DNA from 4 places in the Brevibacillus sp. NSP2.1 genome. Region 3 is predicted to be linked to each of the others. Evidence: riboswitches for the same ligand, from Rfam matches in the RefSeq annotation. Region 3 holds a riboswitch; each other region holds the start of a gene.

Region 1 (4,059 bases), 1.4 Mb from region 3:
TTTTGTGTGGAAAACGTCTCGGCGTTGCCAGTGCGGTCGTGACCGTATGGACCGTACGGCTTACACTTCCTTCTCGCCAGGCCAAGCCAGCATGCCGCCGACCATATTGGCAGCGTCAAAGCCAAGCTCACACAAATATTCGGTCGCTCTGTGGCTGCGCGCACCGCTGCGGCACACCATGACGACCGGGATCTCCTTGTCCAGCTCGTCGATGCGATGCGGCAAAAAGCCGAGCGGAATCAGCTTGGCTTCTTTGATATGGCCTTCGTTCCACTCCTCCACCTCACGCACGTCAATCACCTGAAGCTTTTCGTTGGCCGCGAGCTTTTCCAGCAGCTCCTGCGGGGTAATTTCCTTCACGCCATGGCTCATCGCGTATGTTCCTCCTATATGTACAATCGTTTGGTCGTTTTCTGCCACTCCCATCATATCATAGGGCCATGCCATTTTCTAACGACGCGGGCGGCGAAAGCGCGGAGATATAGGGACAAATTTGTGACAGTGTGAGGGTGGGTTTGTTTTTGGACAGGGAGATGGTTGGTCGGTACAGGCGGGTGACACATTTACAAAAATAACCATTCTATATATGAAGACTACTATACAAAACAGCATTCTCTTTTTGGTTTGGAAAAAGGCGGGTGCAAAGAAACGCAGAGCACCCTTGGAAAAGGAGGTAGTTTATATGGTGTACGTACTGGGAATTGCTGCTGTTTGTACGCTATTTGCCGTTCTTTTGTATGTGAAAAAAGGAAAAGCCGCGCCTGGAATCAGCCACGCCTCAAGGAGTGCGGGGCATCAGCCTGCAAACCACGTCAACAAGGCGTATCACACAGGTACTTTGGACGTCATGGGAAACAGCATGAACGGGTGAGCATGAACAAATCTCTCAACGCCTCAATCCCACCAAATCCAACCTGATAACTCATTATTGATTATTGACAGCGAAGTGTGGTTTTTCATACAATTATGACAACAACTGAAGCAACAGTTCATCAAGAGCGGTGGAGGGACAGGCCCTGTGAAACCCGGCAACCAGCAAGCGTGCCTTGCGCGGTGCTAATTCCTGCAGAATCCATAGATTCTGAGAGATGAGTGCACACCCGTGTATAGCCGGAGCCTTCTTCTCCTCAGAGGAATGCTCCGTTTTTTTATCCCTAATCCCCATATATAAAGGAGAGATAAGCATGTCTGACCAGCAACAATGGAAACCGGAAACCCTCGCTGTACATGGTGGACAAGAAGTAGATCCCGTAACAGGCTCGCGCGCCGTTCCGATCTATCAGACGACTTCCTACGTCTTCCGCGACACGGAGCACGCCGCCAACCTGTTTGGCTTAAAAGAGTTCGGCAACATTTACACCCGCATCATGAATCCGACCCAGGACGCCTTTGAAAAGCGCGTGGCACTCCTAGAAGGCGGCGTCGGTGCTCTGGCAACTTCCTCTGGTCAGGCAGCGATCACCTTTTCCATTTTGAACATCGCCCAAGCCGGGGATGAAATTGTCGCATCCAGCAGCTTGTACGGCGGTACGTACAACCTTTTTGCGCACACTTTGCCGCGTCTTGGCATCAAGGTTCACTTTGTCGATCAGTCCAATCCGGAAAACTTCCGGGCGTTCATCAATGAGAAAACAAAGGCGCTCTTTTGCGAGACGATCGGCAACCCTCGCATTGACGTGGCGGACTTGCAGGCAATCGCTGACATCGCGCACGAAAACGGCGTGCCGCTGATCGTGGACAACACGTTCGCTTCGCCGATCCTGTGCCGTCCATTCGAGCATGGCGCAGACATCGTCGTCCACTCCACGACCAAGTTCATCGGCGGGCACGGCACAGCGATCGGCGGCATCATCGTCGATTCCGGCAAGTTCGACTGGAACAACGGCAAATTCCCGGGCCTGACGACACCAGACCCGAGCTACCACGGCGTCGTCTATACGGAAGCAGTCGGACCGCTCGCCTACATCATCAAGGCGCGCGTCCAACTGCAGCGCGACATCGGCGCAGCCGTGGCCCCGATCAACTCCTTCCTGTTCCTGCAAGGTCTGGAGACGCTGCACCTGCGCATGGAACGCCACAGCCAGAACGCCCTGGCCGTAGCCCAATTCCTCGCCGCGCATCCAGCGGTCGAGTGGGTCAGCTACCCTGGCCTGGAAGGTGACGCCAACTACGCGCTGGCACAAAAATATTTGCCAAAAGGCGCTGGCGCCATCCTCACCTTTGGCATTCGCGGCGGCGTGAAGGCAGGCAAAACACTGATTGAATCCGTGAAGCTGTTCTCGCACCTGGCCAACGTGGGCGATTCCAAGTCGCTCGTCATCCATCCGGCCAGCACGACGCACCAGCAGATGAATGAGGAAGAACAGGCGGCTGCCGGGGTCACGCCAGGGCTGATCCGACTGTCGGTGGGCACAGAGGCGATCGACGACATCATCGGCGATCTGGAGCAGGCATTGCAACGCGCCGTTCAACCTTCTACTGTCAACTAAGTTTGCTTTTGTCTCGTAAAAAGTGGCACGCAACTCTCGCGGGAGAGGCGTGCCGCTTTTCTTTTTTCGGGTGCTGTCTTCTGCTTGCTGCTTTCAGGCGCTCGCCCCTCTTCCTGCCACACTCAACGATTCTGGTTCGAAATCCATCTAACCAGTCATACGAAAAATATTGAATTTACAATTCAAAACATTTAGAATGAGACGTACTACAAATACTGGAAGGATGATCCCCTCTTGAAAGTATGGAACATCGGGAGCGAACGCACGACCTACGAGGTGCAATTCGCCTTTTCGCCGCTTTTTGAAGCAGCGCTGGGCATCGCCGTTGCCACTTACGAGCAGATTCATCACACGCTGGAGCAGCCGCCCGCCCACTGGCGCGAGCTAATCGAGGCGCTGCCTCCTGCTGTCCAGCGCGAGGTCGCTTACGCCAAGGCGCACAACACATGGAAGACGCTTTTGCATCTGCTTCACCAGTACCGCCAGCAGCCTTTTGCCGAGCTGAAGTCGTTTCTTGGCTACGTCAGGCAGTTGCCAGAGGAAGAGCTGCGCTACCAGGCACTGCCTTTTTTGGGCGAAGCGCAGCAAGCTTCCCGGCGAAAAGCCGCGCAAGGAAGCAGCGCCGATCGCGAACTGTTGCAGGCGGCCTGTCGCAGCCATCTCTTTTTCGAACGGTACATCGCCCATATTACTTCGGTGGACGCGGAGGAATTGCGCCAGCACCTGCTCGTGCTGATGGAAGGCTGGTATCAGGCGCACATCGAGCCGCAGGAGGAGCGCATCTGCCGCATGCTCGAACGGGAGATTGCCCAAAAGCGCGGCATGCAAGAAAAGCTCGACCCGGAAGCGCTGGTGGAATGGGCGACTGGAGCAAGCTATCCGCCTGAGCCGACTGTCACCCGCGTCCTGCTGATTCCGCAGGCGGTCTATCGCCCCTGGACGGTGCAGGCCGATGACGCAGGCTGCAAAATTTTTTACTACCCGGTTGCCGATGAAAACTTGCGCGAGCAAATCGACCCGTATCAGCCGCCGCAGACGCTGGTCCAATCCTTCAAGGCGCTCGGAGACGAGCAGCGGCTCCGCATGGCGAAAATGCTCGCAAAACAGGAGCTGACGCTGCAAGAACTGACAGAAGCGCTCCAGATGGCCAAATCGACGGTGCATCATCACTTGTCGATGCTGCGCTCCGCCCGGCTGGTCGAGACGAGCGGAACCCGCTATCGCCTGCGCAGCCAAGCTCTCTCGCAACTCCCGCTGCTACTCGGGCAGTTTCTCGACACGGACAAATGATGACAGCAGCCACGAGCACATCCGCCCTCTGGAAAGACCGCTCCTACCGCTACATCCTGCTCGGCCAGCTCACCTCCGAGCTGGGCGCCTCGCTCGGCACGCTCGCCAATAGCTGGATCATCTACCAGGTGACCGGCTCGCAGGCAGCCGTCGGGCAGATGTGGCTGCTCTACTTTGTACCATCGCTCGTCGTGCAGCTTGTGGCCGGACCGTATCTCGACCGCTATGACAAAAAACGCGTCATGCTGTTTTCGCAATGGATGCGCAGCATCGCGTTCGG
Region 2 (4,059 bases), 1.4 Mb from region 3:
ATGTACTATCACGACCCGACCGATAAAGGCATCTACGACATCAATTTGAAAAAGGGACTGCAGCAACTGGATGGCAACAAGGCTCTGCAATACGTTCGTTTTCGCCATGACGCCACATCGGACTACACGCGCACAGAGCGTCAGCGCAAGCTGCTGACGGCTGTGGTGAGCCAGATGAAGAGCGGCACGACCTTGATTCAATTGCCGTCCATCCTGAAAGAAGTGACGCCGTATATCCAGACGAATATCAGTTCCATGGATATGCTGAGGCTGTCTGCGCTTGGGCTGAAATTAAACACCGCGGAGCCAGGCAACTACCAATTGCCGCCAATGGGGATGTTCCGCGAATCCCATCGGGCAGGCGCGGTGCTCATTCCGGATGTCGACCAGATCCAGTCTTTTATCAAGGAAAAGCTGGAACCGCCAGCAGAAGAAGCGGTTTCGCAAACGAATAGCACGACCGATAGCAACGAAAACAGCACGCCAAATTGAGCGTGCTGTTTTTTTGTGTTTTCGGGCAGACTAACCATGATTTGCTATGTATGGGGGTGAGGGGAATGGACCAGGAGATTGCGCGTAAATGGTTTTCCCATACAGGGGACTTGCGAACGGAACATATCGACGAGCCGGACGGCCGCATGCGGCTGTATTTTTTGACCAGCATGGCGGATGCCAAGTCGTTTACAGCGAGCTCATCCCGAAGCTGAGAGAAATTTGTCTGGCTGAGGCAAGCATAGGGGAAGTGGAGCGGCAGCTCGGGGGAGCCGGGAGCAATCGGGTCTATCACACCCAGGAGGCGATTCAGCGCCTGCTCGAAGGCTATCGCCCAAGGAAGCGTTTCTCATCAAGCTCGTGCACGGGAAATTCCGGATTGGCAGCTACGACACGTCCGTCCCGGCGCAAATTTTCGGGAAGACCGACAAGAACCGCGGCAATCCCAAGGATATGGTGCACCTTGCTTTTGACACGATTTCCAGCAACGCCCGAATCAAGCTGGAGCAAGTATCGCCGCCGGTGTTCGATATTCGCATACGCTTGAAGGCGAGAATCCTTGAGAAAGCGACGTTTCATTTTCACGTCAATGCCACCATCATTCGCAACGGAGTAATGGATTAAAAAAGTTTTTCCTGTGATTGCTATTGACGGGATATTTTCAAAAAGGATATAATCCGGTTTGTATCATGAAAATATGAAAAACGAACATAATATACGTGGAAATCTTTCTTATCAAGAGAGGCGGAGGGACAGGCCCGATGAAGCCCGGCAACCGGTTCATTTTTTGAAATGGACGTCGCGGTGCCAATTCCTACAAGATTGGTTGGATCTTGATAGATGAGAAGGGTGGATGCGAACGTATACATGCGTTGCAGCCCCTTTTTCGTTTATGAAAAAGGGGTTTTTACGTTTTTCACAAGGATTTTGCTGGGAGGTGGATGCGTTGATTCAATTGAAAAATTTGCATAAAAGCTATCAAGTGCAGGGCAAGACGATTCCGGCGTTGCTCGGGATTGATCTTTCTATAGATAAAGGGGAAATTTACGGGATTATCGGCCATTCCGGGGCGGGGAAAAGTACCTTGATCCGCTGCATCAACCTGCTGGAGCGCCCTACGTCGGGACAAGTCATCGTCGATGGGGTCGACCTGACCAAGCTCGACGACGTCAAGCTGCAGGAAAAGCGCCGCGAGATCGGGATGATTTTCCAGCACTTCAACCTGCTGTCCTCGTCCACCGTCGGGGAAAATGTCGCGTTTCCGCTCAAGCTGGCCAAGCGTCCGAAGGCGGAGATTCAGAAAAAAGTGGACGATCTGCTCAAGCTGGTAGGGCTGGAAGCGCACCGGGACAAATACCCGTCCCAGTTGTCCGGCGGCCAGAAGCAGCGCGTCGGCATCGCACGGGCGCTGGCAAACGATCCGAAAGTGCTGCTGTGTGACGAAGCGACCTCGGCGCTCGATCCGCAGACGACCAACTCGATTTTGGCGCTGCTTTTGGACATCAACCGCAAGCTGGGATTGACCATCGTGCTGATTACGCACGAGATGCACGTCATCCGCTCCATTTGCGACCGCGTAGGCGTGATCGACGGCGGAAAAATCGTCGAGTCGGGCGAGGTGCTGGACGTGTTTCTCAAGCCGCAGCATCCGACTACGCAGGAATTTGTCGAGCAGGTGGCAGATTCCACCGAGCTGCGCGAAGCTGTCGCGCACGAAAAAGCAGCGGGGAACCGCACGATTGCGCGCGTCACCTTCCTGGGAGAAAAGACGTACCAGCCGATTTTGTTCCAGACGATGCAGGAGACAGGCACAGTATTCAGCATTTTGCAGGGAACGATTTCCCGCATGAAGGATACGCCGTACGGCCAACTGGTCGTCGAACTGGAAGGCGATGTCCGTCAAAACGAAAAAACCATCGAGACGTTGCGTCAGCGTGGTTTGGAAGTAGAGGTGATATAGATGGACTGGACAATGGAAAATGTGGATTGGTCGGAGATCGCTGAGGGTACACTAGACACACTGACGATGCTGGGTTTCTCCACGTTGTTTACGATCCTGATCGGCTTGCCGCTGGGAATCATTTTATTCCTTACTTCACGTGGACAGTTGCTGCAAAACAAGGCGTTTTACTCGGTTGCTTCATTCATCGTCAACGTATTGCGTTCCGTGCCGTTCATCATTCTGATGATCTTGCTGATTCCGGTCACGAAACTGATCGTCGGCACTTCGCTCGGCGTACTCGGAGCGATTCCGCCGCTCGTGATCGGGGCCGCCCCGTTTTTTGCGCGGCTGGTGGAAACCTCTCTGCGCGAGGTAGATCGCGGAGTCATTGAGGCCGCCCAGTCGATGGGGGCGTCCAATTGGCAAATCATCTGGAACGTCCTGCTGCCAGAGTCTCGTCCGGGACTGGTGGCCGGAATTACGATTACGACCGTTGCGCTCGTGTCCTACACGGCCATGTCCGGGGTAATCGGCGGCGGCGGTCTGGGCGACTTGGCTATCCGTTACGGTTATCAGCGCTTCCAGACCGATGTCATGATTGTCACTGTCGTCATTTTGCTCGTGTTGGTGCAGATCTTACAGTCGCTGGGTGATCGCCTGGTATTGCGTTTCAGCCGCAAGTAAGGTCTTTCCCATAGAAGTTTGCAAGTACAAAGATCAAAAAAAGTAGGGGGAAATCATTTATGAAAAAGCTAGTCGTATCTGTACTTTCTACCGTATTGGCATTTTCTTTGGCAGCGTGCGGAGGCAAAACGGAGACTGCTCCAGCTCCAGCCGAAGGCGGCGCACAAGGCGGACAACAAGAAGTGACATTGAAAGTAGGCGCTTCTCCGGTTCCACACGCAGCAATCCTGAAGCACATCGCACCAAAACTGAAAGAACAAGGCGTAAACCTGGAAGTACAAGAGTTCACCGACTACGTACAACCAAACGTACAGCTCAACGAAAAACAACTCGACGCAAACTTCTTCCAGCACAAGCCTTACCTGGAAGACTTCAATAAAGGACAAAACATGGATCTGCAACCTGTAGTTGCGGTTCACATCGAGCCATTTGGCGCTTACAGCAAAAAAGTGAAATCGGTTGACGAACTGGCGGAAGGCGCAACTATCGCGCTGCCAAACGACCCGACCAATAGCGGCCGCGCCCTCGCTCTCCTGGAGAAAAACGGCGTCATCAAGCTCAAAGAAGGCGCTGGCATCAGCGGAACTGTGAAAGACATTGTGGAAAACAAGAAAAACCTGAAGTTCAAAGAGGTTGAAGCAGCGATGCTGCCGCGCGTTCTGGAAGAAGTGGACCTGGCGCTGATTAACACCAACTACGCGCTCGAAGCGAAGCTCGTGCCAACCAAAGACGCTCTGTTCATCGAAGACAAGGAATCTCCATATGCGAACTTCCTGGTAGCTCGTCCTGACAACAAAGACTCCGAAGCCATCCAAAAGCTGGCGAAGGAATTGAACTCCCCTGAAGTGAAAAAATTCATTGAAGACGAATACAAAGGTTCCATCATTCCGGCATTCTAAGGAAAAGTAATTGATGGATCAACAAATAAACCCAATTGGCCC
Region 3 (4,059 bases):
ACACCCATGATATGCCTTCTCGTTCCGCTAGTCAATCTTTGTTTTTCCGAGAATGTGCATCTGCTCACAGGGAAAAGGAGGCAGCAAGTGAAACTTTTTTACTCAGCGTGGGTGGTATCGGATGAAAGGGTGTGGAGGCATTGGGAAAGTAGGCTTGGAGGACGTGTACCAGTTGCACGTAAACGATATATACCGCTATCTTTTCCGGCTCACACGCGATCGGAGGCAGGCGGAAGACTTGACGCAGGAGACTTTTTTTCGCGCGTATGCCTCCCTGGATGACTATCGCGGGGAAAAAGTGCGGCCGTGGCTGTTCAAGGTGGCCTACCACGCCTTCGTGGACTGGCATCGCAAACAGAAGCGGCGGCCAGTCGATTACGTCGGGAGCGTGCCGGAACGACTGGATGCTTCCGCCGTCGATCCCGCTGACCAGCTCGTGAACCAGGAGTTGTGGGAGGCGGCATCCGCCTGTTTGGAGCGGCTGCCGGAAAAGCAGCGACAGGTGATTTTGCTGTCGGCGATGCAGTTTTCCTACGCGGAAATGGCGGAGGTGCTGGGAATCGAACTGGCGGATGTCAAGCGCTCCCTGTTTCGGGGACGGCAAAAGATGCGGCAACTGTGGAAGGAGGAAGGGCTATGACGAACCAAAACGGGGATGACCGCGAGCAAAAACTGCTTGCTTACCTGAGAGGGGATTTGACGGGAGAGGAAGCGAAACGGCTGGGCGAGGAACTGGCAGACGACGAAGAGTACGGGAAGCGGCTGGAACGGCTATTGCTCGGGGAAGAACAAGGGACAGACGGCAAGCAGGAGGCTGCGCCAGGGCTTTCGGAAGCAAGACAACGGGCGATCGTCCGACGGGGAAAGTGGAAAAACAGGCTGACGACCTCCTTCTATGCCTTCGCGATTCCTTGCCTCGCGGGTGTGCTCTTGCTGTTCGTAAACGGCTGGGTGGGGACGCTGATGCATGACGATTTGTTCCGGGTGGCACGGGACATGGTCAATTTTACCCAGCCTGGCGTGAGCGTGGGCAGCAGCGGCTCGCAGGTGGGGCTGTTGTACGGCAGCATCGACATGGAGCTGCGAGAGCAGGTTGGCAACGAGGCCAAAAGCGCTGGCCGCTTTCGGAGCACGAATGTGCTGTGGAACGTGAGCGCCAGACCGGAGTGGACAGGGGGCGGCAGGGAGCAAAAGCTGTTTTTCCGCTATCCGCTATCGGCCGGAGAACCGGAAGAAGACACGTCCTTTTTGCGCACGCCTGCCTGGACGACGCTGGAAAAGCTGCCGGAAGGAACGGTTTCCCAACTGGCGATCTCGTTTGACAGCTTCCTGACGTATGAGCAGTATGTCGAGCTGGTTTCCCGCCATGTCAGCAGCTACAACCAGGAGACGGTCTGGTTTGCCGTCGACACTGGCGTGGAGGTGAAACAAGTTGACGGGGAAGCCGGCAATCTGCTACTCGGCCCGGGGGAGGTCTGGGGCTTTGCCGAGCGGGAGCTGGATTACGGAACCGCGCCGATTCAGGTGAACGGAGAAGGCGAGCGGCGAATGGCCGCCTTCATGGGCGAGATGAAGTATTTGACCGAGCAAAAAAGCTTGGCGCGCGATATGGGCTACGCGCTGCTTTCGGGCGGCAATCCGCAACTCGAGGAGCGCTATCGCTATTTGCAGGAAAAAGGCGTGCGCATCTACGGCGCCGTCCTGACCGGGCCGACGAAGGAGCTGCTCAGGCTCAAGGAGGAAAAGTCAATTACCGCCGCGTTTGTCGGCAAAATCGACTGGTGGAACTGGGAGCGCCCCGCCGCCTCGGGGACGCAGAATAGCTGGTAGAAGGCGAGCCGTTTTTGCAAAAAAAGAGTGTTGACATCGTGGAACCGCAGGTTGTATGATTCAAACTAAATCAAAACCGCATACGTTTGGATACCTTATCCAGAGAAGGTGGAGGGACTGGCCCGATGATACCCGGCAACCGACACGACGCGATTTCAACGCGAGCAGCGATTGAAGCAAAAAGCGACGTGCACGGTGCTAATTCCTGCAGAAACAAAAGTGGTCTGGAAGATAAGGGGGACATGACACGTTATTTGTACGTGACGACAGCGACCTCTTTTCTTCGGAAAAGAGGTCTTTTTGTATGTCACAGCACGAACGCCGATGGCCGCATGACACCGTTTGACCGCAAGGCTGGGGGATATGACCAGTCCGCTACAGATAGAGAGAAACTACTTAACGAGGGGAGTAATCAATCATGGCATACCGCGCATTGACTGAACAGGAAGCAGTAGAGTACGTAAAAGGCTTGCCGGGTCTGTTTACAGAGGGGGCCGAGCTGACCAGCCGCGAAATCGGGGACGGGAACCTGAATCTGGTGTTCGATATTCAGGAGTCGGCTACCGGAAAAAAAGTGATCGTGAAGCAGGCGCTGCCGTTTGCGAGAGTCGTGGGCGAGTCGTGGCCGCTGACCATCGACCGCGCCCGGATCGAGAGCGAAGCGCTTCGCATCCAGCACAAATACGTACCGGACCTGGTGCCGGAAGTGTACCACTTCGATCAGGAGCTGGCCCTGACGGTGATGGAAAACGTAGGCGACCACATCATCATGCGCAAAGGCTTGATTGAGGGCAAGCGCTATCCGCTTTTTCCGAAGCAGATCGGCCGTTTTCTCGCGCACACCTTGTTCTACACATCGGATTTGGGCGCGCATCCGTACGACAAAAAAGCGCTCGTCGGAACATTCATAAATCCGGAATTGTGCAAAATCACAGAAGATCTCGTCTTTACCGATCCGTACGAAAATGCGCCGACCAACGACTTCAACCCGCTGATTCGCCGGGAAGTGGAAGCGATCTGGAACAACAAGCCGCTCAAGCTGGAGATCGCCAAGCTGAAATACGACTTCCTCACGCGCGCAGAAGCGCTGCTGCACGGCGACTTGCACACGGGCAGCATTTTCATCACCGAGACGAGCCTGAAAGCGATCGACCCGGAATTTGCCTACTACGGGCCAATCGGCTTTGACATCGGCGCGGTCATCGCCAACCTGCTGCTCAACTACGCAGGTCAACACGGATTGCAAGAAGACCCAGGAGAACGCGACTCGTACCGCGAATACTTACTGGAAACGGTGGAAGATGTCTGGAACGAATTCGTTTCCCAGTTCGTTCAGCTCTGGCACAAACAGGCAAAAGAGCGCAGCGCTCACGTCGAAGGCTTGTGGCAAAGCTACGTGAAGCGACTGATTCAGGACACGGCGGGCTATGCCGGCTGCAAAATTTTGCGCCGCGTGATCGGGCTTGCGGGAGTGGCTGATCTGAACACCATCGCAGACGATGAAAAACGGGCAGAAGCCGAGCGACTGGCGCTGGCGATCGGAGAAGCGCTGATTCTCGGCCGCAGCAACGTCGACGAATCGACAGACATCACGGACATCGTCCGCCAGGTAACCGCACGCTACTATCAGGAGGCAACGACAGTATGACAACCAGTACACAAACAACGCCAGTCAAGTGGGAAGACGACGCGCTCGTCTTGCTTGACCAGACGCGTTTGCCAGTAGAGACGATTTACTTGCGGCTGACGACCGCAGAAGAAGTATGGGGCTCCATTCGCCGCCTGGAAGTGCGCGGCGCGCCGGCAATCGGCATGGCCGCAGCATATGGATTGTACCTGGGGATTCGCGGCAGCGAGGCACAGACGTACGAAGCGTTTTGGCAGGAGTTGAACCGTCAGGCAGACTACCTGGGCACATCCCGCCCTACCGCTGTCAACCTGTTCTGGGCGCTCGACCGGATCAAGGCGCGCGTGAAAAAAGACGCTGCCCTGCCAATCGCAGAGCTGAAAGCCGCTGTGCTTGACGAAGCGCTGGCGATTCAAAAGGAAGACGCCGAGGTGTGCCGGACGATCGGAGAGCATCTGCTCACGCTGCTGCAAGACGGCATGGGCGTTCTCACGCACTGTAATCCGGGGGCGCTGGCGACGGCAGCGTACGGAACGGCTACGGCTCCCTTTTATTTGGCCAAGGAACGCGGCTGGAATCTGAAAGTATATGCAGACGAGACG
Region 4 (4,059 bases), 970 kb from region 3:
CGGACAAGGTCGTCGTCTCCTACAACGGCGTGAAACAGGAGACGAGCTTGAAGAAGCTGTGGGACGGGGTGGACAGCTTCAGCGTGACGGTCAAGGACGTGAAGGCGAAAGCCGCAAGCGACGAAGCGCTGGTCGAAATATATGAAGACGGGAAAAAAGTCGACTCCGACACGATCAAAGTCGATGTCGTCAACCCACCGGACAAAGACCCTGGCGCGGCCTATGCCATTGCCGGAACGGCAGTGCACGATTTGAAGAAAAAGTCCGTTCAACTGAAAGGCACCGTCAAGGGCTGGGACGAGAAGCAAAAAGCAAAGCTTGTCGTCGTCACCCCGGACGGCAAGAAAAAGGAGATCAAGCCAAACGACAAGGGCGAATACACCGTGACCTTTACCTACAAAAACCGCTCGTTTGCTGCGAAAACCGTCCATCTGGAACTGTACGCGAAAGACAAGCTGGTAAAGCAGGCGGACATCGCGCTGAGCACGAAAATTACCGCCGTGCCGAAGAAGGATGACGATAAGGACGACAAGGATAAAGACAAGCACCACTATCCAAACGGAAAAGCATACGGCTATTGGAAAAACTACGACGGCAAATGGAAAGATGGCGACAAAGATGACCGCGACGATGACCGCGACGACGACGATGACGACGACCGCGGCAAAAGAAGCGGCAAGTAGTCTCGTTTACGGCTGCTTGTAAGTCTGAACATACTCGACCAGCTCGCGGATGTAATCGCCGAGGATAGGGATCGAGAGAAACTGCGTCAAAAGCGAGCCGAGCAGCGCCAGCACGATCGCTGTTCCAATCGTCAAGCCAAGACCCCGGGCAAGCCCTGCGAGGAAATTGATCCAGAGCAGCTTGCGCGGGGCTGTGTAGTTTTGGATCACGTCTGCGAGCCGGATATCCTCCAAAAACATGGCGATTTTGTCCATGCGCTCGTTCATTTTCCGCACTTCCTGCAGCTCGTGGAGGACCTGGTCGATTTTGTGCATAAGCCGGTCTGTAGGCGTAGGTGCCACTTTTTCCAACCTCCTTATCCGGTACGGCTTTGTTTTTTACCAGTGTAGGGAAAAAAACAGGCAGAATCAAGGCGTGGAGGAAACGTTTGCCTAATGGCAGATGCGAGGGGTACAATAGACGTACTACCGTTTACGAGGAGGCATCCGAATGGCTGAAACCGTATCCCAAACCTTGTCGGAAGAACTGTTCGCGCTCCTGCAAAAAGAGCGATTTGTGACGCTCGGCACCGTCGATCACGAGACAGGAGCGCCATCGCTCAGCTCCTTGTCCTGGACATTGGCGGTGAACAGCGGACTCATCCGCTTTGCCGTGGATAACCGCTCGCGCATACTCGCCAATATTGCCAAAGAGCCGCAGGTCGTCCTGCATCTGATCGGGGCAGGCTCCTCTTTTGCGATCAACGGACGCGCCGCAGTGAAAGCCGAGCGGCTGGAGGGCGTTCCGCTGAAGCTGGCGCTGGTGGAGATCGCGATTGACTCCGTCCGAGACGTCATGTTTTACGGCTCGCGCATTTCCGTAGAACCGCAATACGAAAAGACGTACGACAAAAACGCGGCTGCGAAGCTGGACAACCAGGTCATGACTGCGCTGAAAAACGCCTAGTCAAGACGGCCGCACAACAGTGGAAAATCCTGTTGACAAAAAACCGCCGTATCCTTTAGTATTAGGTCATTCAAATTGAATAGCAAAACTTCTTATCCAGAGAGGCGGAGGGACTGGCCCGATGATGCCCGGCAACCAATCACCTGCATGTTCGTTCATGCGGGGAGATAATGGTGCTAATTCCTGCAGAGTTTTTTAACTCTGAAAGATGAGAAGGTCTTGCTTACGGTGACGTAAACAAAGCCTTCTTTCAGAGGAAAGGGGGCTTTTTTCATGCCCCTCGTACATCATTGGAGGGAGAGAGTTACGTATGAGACTGGAAACAAAATTGATTCAAGCAGGCGTAGGCAGAGATGAAAAAACAGGGGCGGTCAGCTTTCCTGTCTACTATGCCACCGCATATCGCCACCCGGCATTGGGGCAGAGCACAGGCTTTGACTATACACGCACGGCCAATCCGACCCGCACGGTTTTGGAAGAAGCCATCGCCGAGGCAGAATCGGGCGATGCGGGCTTTGCCTGCGCATCGGGAATGGCGGCGGTTCATACGGTCATGGGGCTGTTTTCCCAGGGAGATCATCTCATTGTGTCGCTCGATTTGTACGGAGGGACGTATCGCTTGTTTGAGCAGGTGCTTTCCCGCTACGGCCTGTCTTTTACGTACGTAGACTTGCGCGACCTGGAAGCGGTGCAAAACGCGCTGCGAGCCGAGACAAAGGCGATCTTCTTCGAGACGCCGACGAATCCGCTCATGCAGATTACCGATCTTCGCCAAATCGCCGGGCTGGCAAAGCAGCATGGACTTTTGACGATAGTCGACAACACGTTCATGACCCCTTATTGTCAACGCCCGCTGGAGCTTGGCGCAGATATCGTGTTGCACAGTGCGACGAAGTACTTGGGTGGCCACAACGATGTACTGGCCGGACTGATCGTGACAAAAGGCGAGGAGTTGTCGGAAAAAATCCGGTTTTTGCATAATTCCATCGGAGCGGTATTGGGTCCACAAGATAGCTGGCTGTTGGTACGCGGAATGAAGACATTGGCGCTGCGCATGGAAAGACATCAGACAAACGCGCTCGCGGTTGCAAAAAAGCTGCAGGAGCATCCGGCTGTCGCCGAAGTGTTTTACCCAGGGCTGCAAAAACACCCCGGGCATGCCATCCAGGCGAGCCAGGCAAGCGGTTATAGCGGTATGGTTTCATTCCGGGTACGGTCTGCGGAGCAGGTGGGCTTGTTTTTGCAAAATCTGCGCATCGTTTCTTTTGCGGAAAGCCTTGGCGGCGTCGAATCGTTGTGTACGTATCCGGCGACACAGACCCACGCTGACATTCCGCTGGAAGTACGGGAGTATGTCGGCGTTTGTGACCGATTGCTGAGGCTGTCGGTCGGGATTGAGCATCCGGAAGACTTGATCGCTGATCTGTTTCAGGCTTTGGACGCAAGTCTTGTCGTTGGGGGGGCTGCGCGATGAATTTCGCAACGAAGGTTTTGCATGGCTCTACTTGCATCGATCCGTTCACAGGGGCGTCGTCGGTTCCGATTTACCAGGCTTCCACGTTTCACCAGTTTGATCTCGACCAGCCAGGCACGTATGACTACGCCCGTTCCGGCAATCCGACCAGACACGCGCTGGAGGAAGCGATTGCCGCTCTCGAAGGCGGCGCGCGCGGCTTTGCTTTCTCGTCCGGCATGGCGGCGATCTCCAGCGTGTTCATGCTGTTTTCGGCTGGCGACCATATCGTAGTCGCGGAGGACGTGTACGGCGGCACCTTCCGCTTTTTGACCCGCGTGCTGTCGAGAATGGGCATTTCCGTTACGTTTGTCGATGCGACCCAGACAGAGGCCGTGCGGGAGGCGATTACTCCGGCGACCAAGGGAGTGTATCTGGAAACGCCGTCCAATCCGACGCTGAAAGTGACCGACATCGCGGCGGTGTCAGCCGTTGCGAAGGAGCACGGGCTGCTCGTCATTGTCGACAATACGTTTTTGACGCCGTACTATCAGCGGCCGCTGGAGCTGGGGGCGGACGTCGTCATCCACAGCGCGACCAAGTTTATCGGCGGCCACAGCGACGTGGTTGCCGGGCTGGCAGTGACGCGCGACGCCGCGCTCGGCGAGCAACTGTACCTGATCCAGAACGGCATGGGCGCGATTCTTGGGGTACAGGATTGCTGGCTCGTCATGCGCGGGCTGAAAACGCTCAAGGCACGTCTGGATGTCAGCACAAAGTCGGCAGGGATTCTCGCGGAGTGGCTGTCCACGCACCCTGGCGTGAGCCGCGTTTACTACACGGGCTTGGCTGACCATCCGGGGCATCTCGTCCAGCAACAGCAAGCAAGCGGCCACGGTGCGGTTCTGTCGTTCGATGTAGGGAGCCGTGAGCGAGCCAAGGCGTTGTTTGACCGGGTGAAGCTGCCGATTGTGGCA

What was found. Region 3 has a riboswitch for S-adenosylmethionine ahead of mtnK (S-methyl-5-thioribose kinase). Riboswitches for the same ligand answer to the same signal wherever they lie in the genome.
Region 1: linked by a shared signal. The riboswitch ahead of M655_RS25960 (homocysteine synthase) and the one ahead of mtnK (S-methyl-5-thioribose kinase) in region 3 are both predicted to bind S-adenosylmethionine.
Region 2: linked by a shared signal. The riboswitch ahead of M655_RS25885 (methionine ABC transporter ATP-binding protein) and the one ahead of mtnK (S-methyl-5-thioribose kinase) in region 3 are both predicted to bind S-adenosylmethionine.
Region 4: linked by a shared signal. The riboswitch ahead of M655_RS10255 (aminotransferase class I/II-fold pyridoxal phosphate-dependent enzyme) and the one ahead of mtnK (S-methyl-5-thioribose kinase) in region 3 are both predicted to bind S-adenosylmethionine.

What each region holds. Positions count from the first base shown of each region.
Region 1 is NZ_CP048274.1:5,271,282-5,275,340, forward strand. It holds gene M655_RS25950 (rhodanese-like domain-containing protein) at 61-372, opposite strand; gene M655_RS25955 (hypothetical protein) at 683-871, shown strand; SAM riboswitch class I at 987-1,095, shown strand; gene M655_RS25960 (homocysteine synthase) at 1,185-2,489, shown strand; gene M655_RS25965 (ArsR/SmtB family transcription factor) at 2,724-3,779, shown strand; gene M655_RS25970 (MFS transporter) at 3,776-4,059, shown strand, end outside.
Region 2 is NZ_CP048274.1:5,260,643-5,264,701, reverse strand. It holds gene M655_RS25900 (LCP family protein) at 1-492, shown strand, start outside; gene M655_RS25895 (hypothetical protein) at 558-707, shown strand; gene M655_RS25890 (hypothetical protein) at 853-1,116, shown strand; SAM riboswitch class I at 1,222-1,339, shown strand; gene M655_RS25885 (methionine ABC transporter ATP-binding protein) at 1,439-2,452, shown strand; gene M655_RS25880 (methionine ABC transporter permease) at 2,453-3,118, shown strand; gene M655_RS25875 (MetQ/NlpA family ABC transporter substrate-binding protein) at 3,178-4,017, shown strand.
Region 3 is NZ_CP048274.1:1,062,367-1,066,425, forward strand. It holds gene M655_RS05155 (sigma-70 family RNA polymerase sigma factor) at 122-640, shown strand; gene M655_RS05160 (anti-sigma factor) at 637-1,830, shown strand; SAM riboswitch class I at 1,923-2,068, shown strand; gene mtnK (S-methyl-5-thioribose kinase) at 2,249-3,478, shown strand; gene mtnA (S-methyl-5-thioribose-1-phosphate isomerase) at 3,475-4,059, shown strand, end outside.
Region 4 is NZ_CP048274.1:2,036,712-2,040,770, forward strand. It holds gene M655_RS10240 (hypothetical protein) at 1-683, shown strand, start outside; gene M655_RS10245 (DUF5665 domain-containing protein) at 690-998, opposite strand; gene M655_RS10250 (pyridoxamine 5'-phosphate oxidase family protein) at 1,174-1,629, shown strand; SAM riboswitch class I at 1,719-1,844, shown strand; gene M655_RS10255 (aminotransferase class I/II-fold pyridoxal phosphate-dependent enzyme) at 1,940-3,103, shown strand; gene M655_RS10260 (trans-sulfuration enzyme family protein) at 3,100-4,059, shown strand, end outside.